DNA from 2 places in the Erwinia sp. genome. Region 2 is predicted to be linked to the other one. Evidence: predicted binding sites of a transcription regulator. Region 2 holds the regulator's gene; the other holds the start of a gene.
The links. Region 2 encodes sigma-54, which starts transcription at its own class of promoters, with help from an activator protein. Its sites were predicted from a motif close to GTTGGCACANNTTTCGCTNT; they were not measured.
Positions count from the first base shown of each region.

Region 1 (5,647 bases), on a different contig from region 2:
CGCGGAAAGCATCGGCGTCTTCAGTCTCTTCCACGCGCAGCGCAACGTTGTGCACCAGCTCTTTACGCAGACGATCCAGGATCTGACGAGAAGTAACGAACTTACCTTCTTTACCGCAGAACGGTGAGGTGTTGACGTTAAAGAACATGGTAACGGTTGGCTCATCAACGCTCAGCGCAGGCAGCGCTTCCACATTCTGTGGGTCACAGATAGTGTCGGAGATGTTCAGCTCGCCCAGACCGGTGATAGCGATGATGTCGCCCGCTTCCGCTTCGGTCGCGTCGATACGCTCCAGGCCCAGGTGAGTCAGGACTTTACCCACTTTACCGTTACGGGTTTTGCCTTCGCTGTCAACGATAGTAACCTGCTGGTTCGGCTTCACTTTACCGCGCTTGATGCGGCCGATGCCGATGACGCCAACATAGTTGTTGTAGTCCAGCTGGGAAATCTGCATCTGGAACGGCGCTTCCATCTCTACCTGTGGCGGAGAAACGTGCTGCACGATAGCTTCATACAGCGGGGTCATATCTTCGGCCATGTCGGAGTGGTCAAGACCAGCAATACCGTTCAGAGCGGAAGCATAGATAACCGGGAAGTCCAGCTGTTCGTCGGTCGCGTCCAGGTTAACGAACAGATCGAAGACCTGATCCACAACCCAGTCAGGACGCGCGCCAGGACGGTCAACCTTGTTGATGACCACGATCGGCTTCAGACCATTAGCAAACGCTTTTTTGGTCACGAAGCGGGTTTGCGGCATAGGGCCATCCATTGCATCCACAACCAGCAGCACCGAGTCAACCATTGACATCACACGCTCTACCTCGCCGCCGAAATCGGCGTGTCCCGGGGTATCCACGATGTTGATACGGTAGTCGTTCCATTTAATGGCGGTGTTTTTTGCGAGGATGGTAATCCCACGCTCTTTCTCCAAATCGTTGGAGTCCATTACGCGTTCGGTCGCTTCGGTACGGGCGTCAAAGGTCCCGGACTGCTGCAGCAACTTATCAACCAGGGTAGTTTTACCATGGTCAACGTGGGCAATAATGGCGATGTTACGCAAATTTTCGATCACAGCTTTGCCTCAGGCATTAGAAATAGCGCGCTATTGTACACGGATTAATCGAAGAGCTGAACAGGATCACAGTTTTCAATTAAAGATAACTTTCGGGATTGCTTCCGGGGCCGTTTCCGGTGCAAAAAACACCCTTTATGAGAAAAATGCACTATTATTGTGCATTGACCGCACGCAAAAGCACCATAATGGTGCGCGAAGTCCATCGTGGTGCAGCTCCCGTTTCACGAGAGGGCGCATCATAGCGCTTTTTCCATCAATTAAGAAAGTTGGCATAGTTTTCGCTTTGATTATAACAAGCGAAAGAGGCCAGTTTCTACAACGGTTGATTAACAGTCAGAAAACTTAATTATCGGTCGCCCAGGCAAGATAAGCAAAGCGCACCGGTAAAGTGCCTGACCGGCAACCATGACAAAATCCAGGAGAGTTAAGTATGTCCGCTGAACACGTTCTGTCGATGATGAACGAGCATGAAGTCAAATTTGTTGACCTGCGCTTCACTGACACCAAAGGTAAAGAGCAGCATGTTACCATTCCTGCTCACCAGGTTAACGCTGACTTCTTCGAAGAAGGGAAAATGTTTGACGGCTCCTCAATCGGCGGCTGGAAAGGCATTAACGAATCCGACATGGTGTTGATGCCGGATGCCACTACCGCTGTCCTGGATCCTTTCTTTGAAGACTCTACCCTGATCATCCGTTGTGACATCCTTGAGCCAGGCACCATGCAGGGCTACGATCGCGACCCACGCTCTATCGCCAAGCGCGCCGAAGATTTCCTGCGTTCTTCCGGCATCGCGGACACCGTGCTGTTTGGCCCGGAACCAGAATTTTTCCTGTTTGACGATGTGCGTTTCGGTGCGACCACGTCCGGCTCTCACGTGGCTATCGACGATATCGAAGCGGCATGGAACACCGGCAAAGAATATGAAGGCGGCAACAAAGGCCATCGTCCGGGTCTGAAAGGCGGCTACTTCCCTGTGCCACCGGTCGATTCTTCACAAGACATCCGTTCTGCCATGTGTCTGACCATGGAGCAGATGGGTCTGGTTGTAGAAGCTCACCACCACGAAGTGGCGACAGCAGGTCAAAACGAAGTGGCTACCCGCTTTAACACCATGACCAAAAAAGCCGACGAAATTCAGATCTACAAATATGTCGTGCACAACGTGGCGCACGCTTTCGGCAAGACAGCGACCTTTATGCCAAAACCTATTTTTGGCGATAACGGTTCCGGAATGCACTGCCATATGTCTCTGTCCAAAGGCGGCAACAACCTGTTCGCAGGCGACAAATACGGCGGCCTGTCTGAAATGGCTCTGTTCTACATCGGCGGCGTGATTAAGCATGCTAAAGCGATCAACGCCCTGTCTAACCCAACGACCAACTCCTACAAGCGTCTGGTCCCGGGCTACGAAGCACCCGTTATGCTGGCTTACTCTGCGCGTAACCGTTCTGCCTCTATCCGTATTCCAGTAGTTGCCAGCCCGAAAGCGCGTCGTATTGAAGCCCGCTTCCCGGATCCGGCCGCTAACCCGTACCTGTGCTTTGCCGCGCTGCTGATGGCTGGCCTGGACGGTATCATCAACAAGATCCATCCTGGCGACGCGATGGATAAAAACCTGTACGACCTGCCGCCGGAAGAAGAAGCTGAAATTCCAAAAGTAGCCGGTTCGCTGGAAGAAGCGCTGAACGCGCTGAACGAAGATCGTGAGTTCCTGACTCGTGGCGGCGTGTTCACCGACGACACCATTGATGCTTATATCGACCTGCGTAAGGCCGAAATGGACCGCGTTCGCATGACGCCGCATCCGGTTGAGTTTGAACTGTACTACAGCGTTTAATTTCTGAATCCGGCGATTCAGCGCGTTAAGGCGGCCACGGCTGGCTTAGTGATTCGGGTGAGTACGAGCCGTCGCGTAACGAATGTCGGAAATTTTGTTGCCGTGGAAATTTCAGCCCATCTCCGGATGGGCTTTTTTCGCCGTGAACGCCACGTGCAGAGAGACGAATTTCAGGTTCCATGACTATAATGCACTAAAATAGTGCAGGAGAACGCTGTTATGGCAACAGGCATGCAGCCCGATGCCGGGCAGATACTCAACTCGTTGATTAACAGTATATTACTGGTCGACAGTGAACTGGTGGTGCATTACGCCAACCCCGCCGCTCAGCAACTGCTGGCACAAAGCTCTCGCAAACTCTTTGGCACGCCGCTGCCGGATTTGATGGGCTATTTTTCTCTGAATATCGCCGTCATGCGTGAGAGCCTGAATGCGGGCCAGGGCTTTACCGATAGCGAAGTTACGCTGGTCGTGGACAGCCGGGCGCACATTATGTCTTTAACGGCGCAGCTGCTGCCGGACGGGCTAATCCTGCTGGAAATGGCGCCAATGGATAATCAACGCCGCCTCAGTCAGGAACAGATTCAGCATGCTCAACAGGTCGCCGCGCGGGATTTAGTTCGCGGGTTGGCGCATGAAATTAAGAATCCTTTAGGGGGATTACGCGGCGCGGCGCAGCTGTTGGCAAAAGCCCTGCCCGATCCGGCCCTGACGGAATATACCAAAGTTATCATCGAACAGGCCGACCGCCTGCGCAATCTGGTGGATCGCCTGCTCGGGCCGCAGCAGCCAGGCATGCACATCACGCAAAGTATCCATCAGGTCGCCGAGCGCGTGGTTAACCTGGTTTCGATGGAGCTGCCCGAGAACATTACGCTAATCAGAGATTACGATCCCAGCCTGCCGGAACTGCCGCATGACCCGGATCAGATTGAACAGGTTCTGCTGAACGTAGTGCGTAACGCGCTACAGGCCCTGGGCAACAAAGGCGGTGCTATTACGCTGCGCACTCGCACCGCCTTCCAGCTGACGCTGCACGGCGTCCGTTACCGACTGGTAGCCCGTATTGATATTGAAGATAACGGCCCTGGTATACCGACTCAGCTGCAGGACACGCTGTTTTATCCGATGGTGAGCGGCCGCGAAGGCGGCACCGGCTTAGGGCTGTCGATAGCTCGCAGCCTGATCGATCAGCATTCAGGAAAAATAGAATTTACCAGTTGGCCTGGCCACACCGAATTCTCCATTTATTTGCCTATTCGCCAGTGAGGTTTCTATGCAACGAGGGATAGTCTGGATCGTCGATGACGATAGCTCCATCCGCTGGGTGCTTGAACGCGCGCTTACTGGGGCCGGTTTAAACTGCGCTACGTTTGACAGTGCGAGCGAGGTGCTGGACGCGCTTGCCACCAAAACGCCTGACGTTTTGCTTTCTGATATCCGTATGCCTGGCATGGACGGACTGACATTACTGAAACAAATCAAGCAACGTCATCCGATGCTGCCGGTCATCATTATGACGGCACATTCCGATCTGGACGCGGCCGTCAGCGCCTATCAGCAAGGTGCGTTCGATTATCTGCCAAAGCCGTTTGATATTGATGAAGCGGTAGCGTTAGTAGAACGCGCGATCAGCCACTATCAGGAACAGCAGCAGCCGCGCAACCAGCCGGTCAGCGGCCCGACTACCGATATCATCGGCGAAGCGCCGGCGATGCAGGACGTTTTTCGCATTATTGGCCGCCTCTCGCGCTCGTCAATCAGCGTATTGATCAACGGCGAGTCGGGTACCGGCAAAGAGCTGGTGGCGCATGCATTGCATCGCCACAGTCCACGCGCGAAAGCGCCTTTTATCGCGCTGAATATGGCGGCTATCCCCAAAGATCTGATTGAATCAGAGCTTTTCGGCCATGAGAAAGGGGCTTTTACGGGCGCAAATCAAATCCGTCAGGGACGTTTTGAGCAGGCCGACGGCGGTACGCTGTTTCTTGATGAAATTGGCGATATGCCGCTGGACGTACAGACCCGCCTGTTGCGCGTGCTGGCCGACGGTCAGTTTTATCGCGTGGGTGGTTATGCCCCGGTCAAGGTCGACGTCAGGATCATTGCAGCCACCCACCAGAATCTGGAGCTACGGGTACAGGAAGGCAAATTCCGTGAGGATCTGTTTCACCGTCTGAACGTAATCCGTGTGCATCTGCCGCCGCTGCGAGAGCGTCGCGAGGATATTCCTCGCCTGGCACGCTATTTTCTGCAGGCTGCAGCAAGCGAGCTGGGCGTGGAGGCAAAGATTCTGCATCCCGAAACCGAAACCGCGCTGACCCGCCTGCACTGGTCAGGTAACGTGCGTCAGCTGGAAAATACCTGCCGCTGGCTGACGGTGATGGCTGCCGGTCAGGAAGTGCTGATTCAGGATTTGCCGCCAGAACTGTTTGAAACCGCCACGCCGGAGAATCCACTGCAGTCACTGCCTGACAGCTGGGCAACGCTGCTGGCGCAGTGGGCCGATCGAGCGCTGCGCTCCGGTCATCAAAACCTGCTTTCAGAAGCGCAGCCGGAAATGGAGCGCACGCTGTTAACGACGGCTTTACGCCACACGCAGGGCCACAAGCAGGAAGCTGCCCGACTGCTGGGATGGGGACGCAACACCCTCACCCGTAAACTAAAAGAGTTGGGCATGGAGTAAATAACGACAGCATAAAAAAACAGCGATATGCGCGTTTTTTATGCTT
Region 1 covers NZ_DALZCD010000077.1:8,672-14,318, forward strand. The annotation lists gene typA (ribosome-dependent GTPase TypA) at 1-1,072, opposite strand, end outside; gene glnA (glutamate--ammonia ligase) at 1,506-2,915, shown strand; gene glnL (nitrogen regulation protein NR(II)) at 3,135-4,184, shown strand; gene glnG (nitrogen regulation protein NR(I)) at 4,192-5,601, shown strand.
Region 1: glnA (glutamate--ammonia ligase) is a predicted target of sigma-54. The motif match lies at 1,341-1,360, and genes of this name have one in related genera.

Region 2 (5,647 bases):
TCATTATTCATCATAGGTTCACTTAGGTATTCATTTTCGCCTGGCAAAATGGCACTGCCTGACCACGGGTCAGACAGGCCATTTGTCGAATGCATAATATGCCCGTTGATTAGCGACCCGTCCTCTGCCAGCAGAAGACGAGCCTGATAATTTACACCACATTCTTAGCAGACAAGGGTGGCGGAAACGACTTCAAGGGAAATTAATGCTGTTTCAGCTTGTCTTTATGTTTATTTAGCTGGCGTGTCAGCTTGTCTATCAGGCCATCAACCGCCGCGTACATATCTTTTTCTTCCGAGGTGGCGTGCAACTCACCCCCGCTGACGTGTAGCGTCGCATCGGCTACCTGCGTCACCTTTTCCACCTTCAGAACAATATAAACCTGCCCGATACGGTCAGTGTACTGCTCCAGCTTGGCGAATTTAGCCGTAACGAATTCACGTAAAGGTTCGGTAATTTCAACATTCTGCCCGGTAATATTGAGTTGCATAAGCTCTTCCTTATCTGTTCGTTCAGACCAGCTGCTTGCGCTGGTTTGAGGGCGGGATGGATAAAGACTCTCGGTACTTCGCGACGGTACGGCGGGCCACCATGATCCCCTGATCGGAGAGGAGGGTGGTTAGCTTGCTGTCGCTAAGAGGCTTGGCGGGGTTTTCCGCCGAGATCAATTTCTTCACCAGTGCGCGAATAGCCGTGGAAGAGGCTTCGCCGCCGCCTTCGGTATTCACGTGACTGGAGAAAAAATATTTCAGTTCAAAAATACCGCGTGGGCGGTGCAGGTATTTTTGTGTGGTAACGCGTGAAATTGTCGATTCGTGCATCTCTACGGCGGAGGCGATATCCGCCAGCACCATAGGACGCATAAATTCCTCGCCCTGCTCGAAGAAAGCCTGCTGCTGGTCGACGATGCAGCGCGTCACTTTCAGCAGCGTATCGTTGCGGCTTTCCAGGCTTTTAATCAACCAGCGGGCTTCCTGCAGGTTACTGCGAATGAACTGGCTGTCGCTGTCGCTGCGCGAGCTGCCGCCCAGCGAGGCGTAATGCTGATTAATTTTCAGACGCGGCACGCTGTCGGCGTTCAGTTCAACCAGCCAGCGGGTGCCGATTTTACGGACCAGCACGTCCGGAATGACATATTCCGGTTCGCCGGTATTGATAGACTGACCGGGACGCGGATCGAGCGACTGAATCAGCTGCATAGCATTTTTCAGTACGTCCTCTTTCAGACGCGTGACGCGCATCAGGCTACGGAAGTCATGATTGGCCAGCAGATCCAGATGGTCGCTGACAATAAGCCTGGCCTCTTTCAGCCAGGGCGTCTCGTCTACAAACTGCGACAGCTGGACCAGCAGGCAGTCGCGCAGATCGCGGGCACAGACACCAATCGGATCGAACCGCTGTACGCGCTTCAGTACCGCCTCGACTTCTTCTGCCGACAACTCTTCGTTACCGATACTTTCCTGAATGTCCTGCAGGGACACGGTAAGATAACCGGTCGGATCCACGGCGTCGACAATAGCCGTGGCAATAGCGCGATCGGTATCGGTAAAAGGCGTTAACTCCACCTGCCACATCAGGTAATCCTGCAATGTCTGGGTCGTCTCGCCCTGATAAACAGGCAGCTCGTCGTCGTGATAGTCAGTGCCGGTACCGGACGGCGTGCCGGCGGTATAGATTTCGTCCCAGGTGGCATCAAGCGGCAGTTCTTCCGGCATATCTTTTTGTTCAAGCGCCTCGCGGGTATCCAGCGCCTCTTTTTCCTGATATTCGCGGCTGTCGACTTCTTCATGAAGGTCGGTTTGTTCAAGCAGCGGGTTGCTTTCCAGCGCCAGCTGAATTTCCTGCTGGAGTTCAAGCGTAGAGAGTTGCAGCAGACGTATTGCCTGCTGCAGTTGTGGCGTCATGGCAAGCTGTTGGCTAAGCCTGAGCTGCAAACCTTGCTTCATATTCAGGATACTTATTCCTTAAAAATCTTGACCGGTTTGAACACCTTATCAGAGTCTGAACTCTTCACCTAAATAGACGCGCTTAACTTGTTCATCCTGGAGGATTTGCTCAGGCGAACCGTGGGCAATCAGATGCCCCTGGCTGACGATATAGGCTCGTTCGCAAACGGCCAGCGTTTCACGGACGTTATGGTCGGTAATCAACACGCCCAGGCCGCTGTCGCGCAGGTGTTCAATAATCTTTTTAATATCGATAACCGAAATGGGATCGACACCGGCAAAAGGCTCATCCAGCAGAATAAATTTAGGATTTGCCGCCAGCGCACGGGCGATTTCCACGCGACGACGTTCCCCGCCGGAAAGCGCCTGACCCATGCTGTCGCGCAGGTGAGCAATATGAAATTCATCCATCAGCTCGTTGGCGCGGTCGGTGCGCTGCTCTGTTGTCAAATCATCACGGATTTGCAGCACCGCCATCAGGTTGTCGAACACGCTCAGCCGACGGAAAATAGAGGCTTCCTGAGGCAGATAGCCAATGCCGCGACGTGCACGTGCGTGCAGCGGAAGAATACTGATATCTTCATCGTCAATAACAATGCGGCCCGCGTCACGCGGCACAATGCCAACCACCATATAAAAAGTGGTGGTCTTACCGGCACCGTTAGGACCCAGCAGGCCTACGATTTCCCCGGATTTCACCTCCAGGCTGACATCTTCTACCACGCGCCGGCCTTTGTAGGCCTTCGCCAGGTTTTGCGCAATTAACGTTGCCATGGCTTAGTTACTCTTCCTGGTCGACGAGGTGCTCTTATCCTGCAGCTGCGAAGGCACCAGTACGGTCGTGACGCGTTTGCCGGTGTTGCCGTAAGCCTGCATCTTTTGCTCTTTTACCAGATAGGTAATGCGGTCACCTTTAACGTTGCTATCCAGCTGCTCCAGGTAGGCGCTGCCGGTCAGCTCGACGAAATCTTTTGCCAGCTCATAGTGCATTTTTTGCGCGTGGCCTTTTACGGGCTTGCCGCTGTCCTGCATCTGATAAAACGTCGCTGGATTGCCCCAGGCATCCACGATGGTTTTATTGCTGTCGCCATTGGGGCGCGTAACCACAACCTTGTCCGCGGTGATTTTAATCGAGCCCTGGGTCACGATGACGTTGCCGGTAAAGGTGGCTACGTTGCCCTGCATGTCCAGCGCCTGATTTTCGGAGTCGACGTTAACCGGCTTATCCGAGTCGCCCGTCAGGGCGAGAGCAGGCAGGCTGGCCGTCAGCAGCAGGCCGAGCGTCAAAAACTTAAGGTTGGTTCGCATTCTGAATTTCATAGGAGGTTTTGACCTTTTCAATCAACTCGGCGGTTTTCTTCCGTAAATTGCCACGCATCTTCATGCCGGTAGAGCTGAAGCTGTTGCCGTACAAGCTTACCTTATCTTCTGAGGTAACGTCCTGCGTGACAAGGTTCACTACGGCGTTATCGGTTTTAATTCGTTGTAGCTGGGCGTCCTGCGTCAGGCTGTTGACCTCGACGTGACCGTAAAGATAAAGCATACGGTCATCGGTGAGCTTGGCCTTATCGGCCCGTACCGACCAGGTCGGCACTTTATTTTCGTCATAGGTAGTCATTATCGGATTATCGAACCAGCTTATCGCCTCCGCCGAAAAGTAGGTCACTTTATCGGATACCAACTTATAGCTCAGCCCACCTTCCGGGTTATAAACCACCGTGCGGGACGACTGGCTGGTGTAGGTCGGCTCCAGCGCATTGCTGGCCGCGGGCGCGGGCTTATTCGTATCGGTGAGGTTCCAGCCGATCAGCACAATCGCTACCAGCGCCAGCAGGAGCGTAATCCAACGCCTTGTTTTACTCATACAGACTGCCCTTTGGCCTTATCAAACTTATCCTGTGCGATTAAAATCAGATCGCAAATTTCACGTACAGCACCGCGTCCGCCTGCAATACGGGTAACGTAATCGGCACGGGGAAGCAGCACGGGATGCGCATCGGCTACGGTGACGCTCAAACCGACTTCCGCCATGACCGGCCAGTCAATCAGGTCATCGCCAATATAGGCAACCTGCTCTGGCCTGAGCGACAGTTTATCCAGGAGTTCACGGAAGGCCAAAAGCTTATCCGACTGGCCCTGGTAAAGATGTGTAATGCCCAGCGTGGCGCAGCGATCTTCCAGCAGTTTCGCCTTGCGACCGGTGATAATAGCGACTTCCACGTCCGAGGTCAGTAGGCAGCGAATGCCATAGCCGTCCCGCACGTTAAACGCTTTTAGCTCCTCACCGTTATTACCCTGATAGATAATGCCGTCAGACATCACGCCATCCACATCGCAAATCAACAGCTTAATGTTGCGTGCGCGTGCCATCACGGCCTCACTCACGTCGCCATAACAGGTACTTATCCAGCTTGCGCCAGCCATTTTTTTTATTCCTTGTTAAACCACGCCGGCACGCAGCATGTCATGCATATGCACTACGCCAAGCAGCTGATCGCCGTCGGCTACCATCAAAACGGTGACGTTACGGTTTTGCATCAGATTCAGGGCATCCACCGCCAACGTATGGGGCCTTACGCGAATGCCGCCCGTCGTCATTACGCTGGCAATACTGGCACGCTGAATATCGATGCCCATATCAAAGACGCGCCGCAGATCGCCATCGGTGAAAACCCCTTCGATCTTCATCAAATCGTCACAGATTACTGTCATACCTAAATTTTTACGGGTGATTTCCAGCAGGGCGTCACGCAGCGAAGCGTCACGACTGACGTGAGGAATTTCATCGCCGCTGTGCATGATATCGTCAACGGTCAGCAGCAGCTTGCGGCCCAGCGTGCCGCCGGGGTGGGAGAGGGCAAAGTCCTCAGCCGTAAAGCCGCGCGCTTTCAGCAGCGCTACCGCCAGCGCATCGCCCATGACCAGCGTCGCCGTGGTGCTGCTGGTGGGCGCCAGGCCCAGTGGGCAAGCTTCCCGCGGTACTTTAACACAGAGATGGATATCCGCCGCGCGGCCCATCGCGCTGTCGGGGCGGCTGGTCATACAGATAAGCGACACGCGCAGCCGCTTCAGCACCGGGATGAGCGCAAGGATCTCAGAGGATTCGCCGGAGTTGGAAATGGCGATAACGATATCGCCCGAGCTAACCATACCGAGATCGCCATGGCTGGCTTCCGCCGGGTGCACAAAAAACGCCGGCGTACCGGTACTGGCAAAAGTAGCGGCTATCTTTTTGCCGATATGACCCGATTTCCCCATGCCCATGACCACGACTTTGCCGTGGCAGTTGTAAATCTGCTTACAGGCTTTGGTAAAGTCTTCGTTAATGTACCGATCGAGTTGTTCCAGCCCCTGGCGTTCAATCGCCAGAACATCTTTTCCCGCCTGCTGAAAATCAAAGTCGGGCCGTAGCGTAGGTGACATAAGTTCTAATCCTTTTACCAGAAGGTGGCTGAAGGAAGCCAGTAAAGTAGCGCGACCCAGGCGATGAAACCGGTCAGCAGCAGCGCACCCGCTACTCTGCCGATACAACGGTTACGCCGCAGGCAGATCAGCGTAAACAGCGCGCTGACGCCCAGCATTATCCAATAATCGCGGGCAAAAGCGTGCATATCCACCGCGTCCGGATGCAGCAGCGCCGGCACACCCAACACAATGGCAATATTGTAGATGTTGGAACCAATCAGATTGCCGATAGCAAT
Region 2 covers NZ_DALZCD010000034.1:2,819-8,465, reverse strand. The annotation lists gene ptsN (PTS IIA-like nitrogen regulatory protein PtsN) at 1-11, opposite strand, end outside; gene hpf (ribosome hibernation promoting factor) at 203-490, opposite strand; gene rpoN (RNA polymerase factor sigma-54) at 513-1,946, opposite strand; gene lptB (LPS export ABC transporter ATP-binding protein) at 1,995-2,720, opposite strand; gene lptA (lipopolysaccharide ABC transporter substrate-binding protein LptA) at 2,724-3,266, opposite strand; gene lptC (LPS export ABC transporter periplasmic protein LptC) at 3,238-3,810, opposite strand; gene kdsC (3-deoxy-manno-octulosonate-8-phosphatase KdsC) at 3,807-4,370, opposite strand; gene kdsD (arabinose-5-phosphate isomerase KdsD) at 4,386-5,369, opposite strand; gene RTK32_RS04385 (calcium/sodium antiporter) at 5,384-5,647, opposite strand, start outside.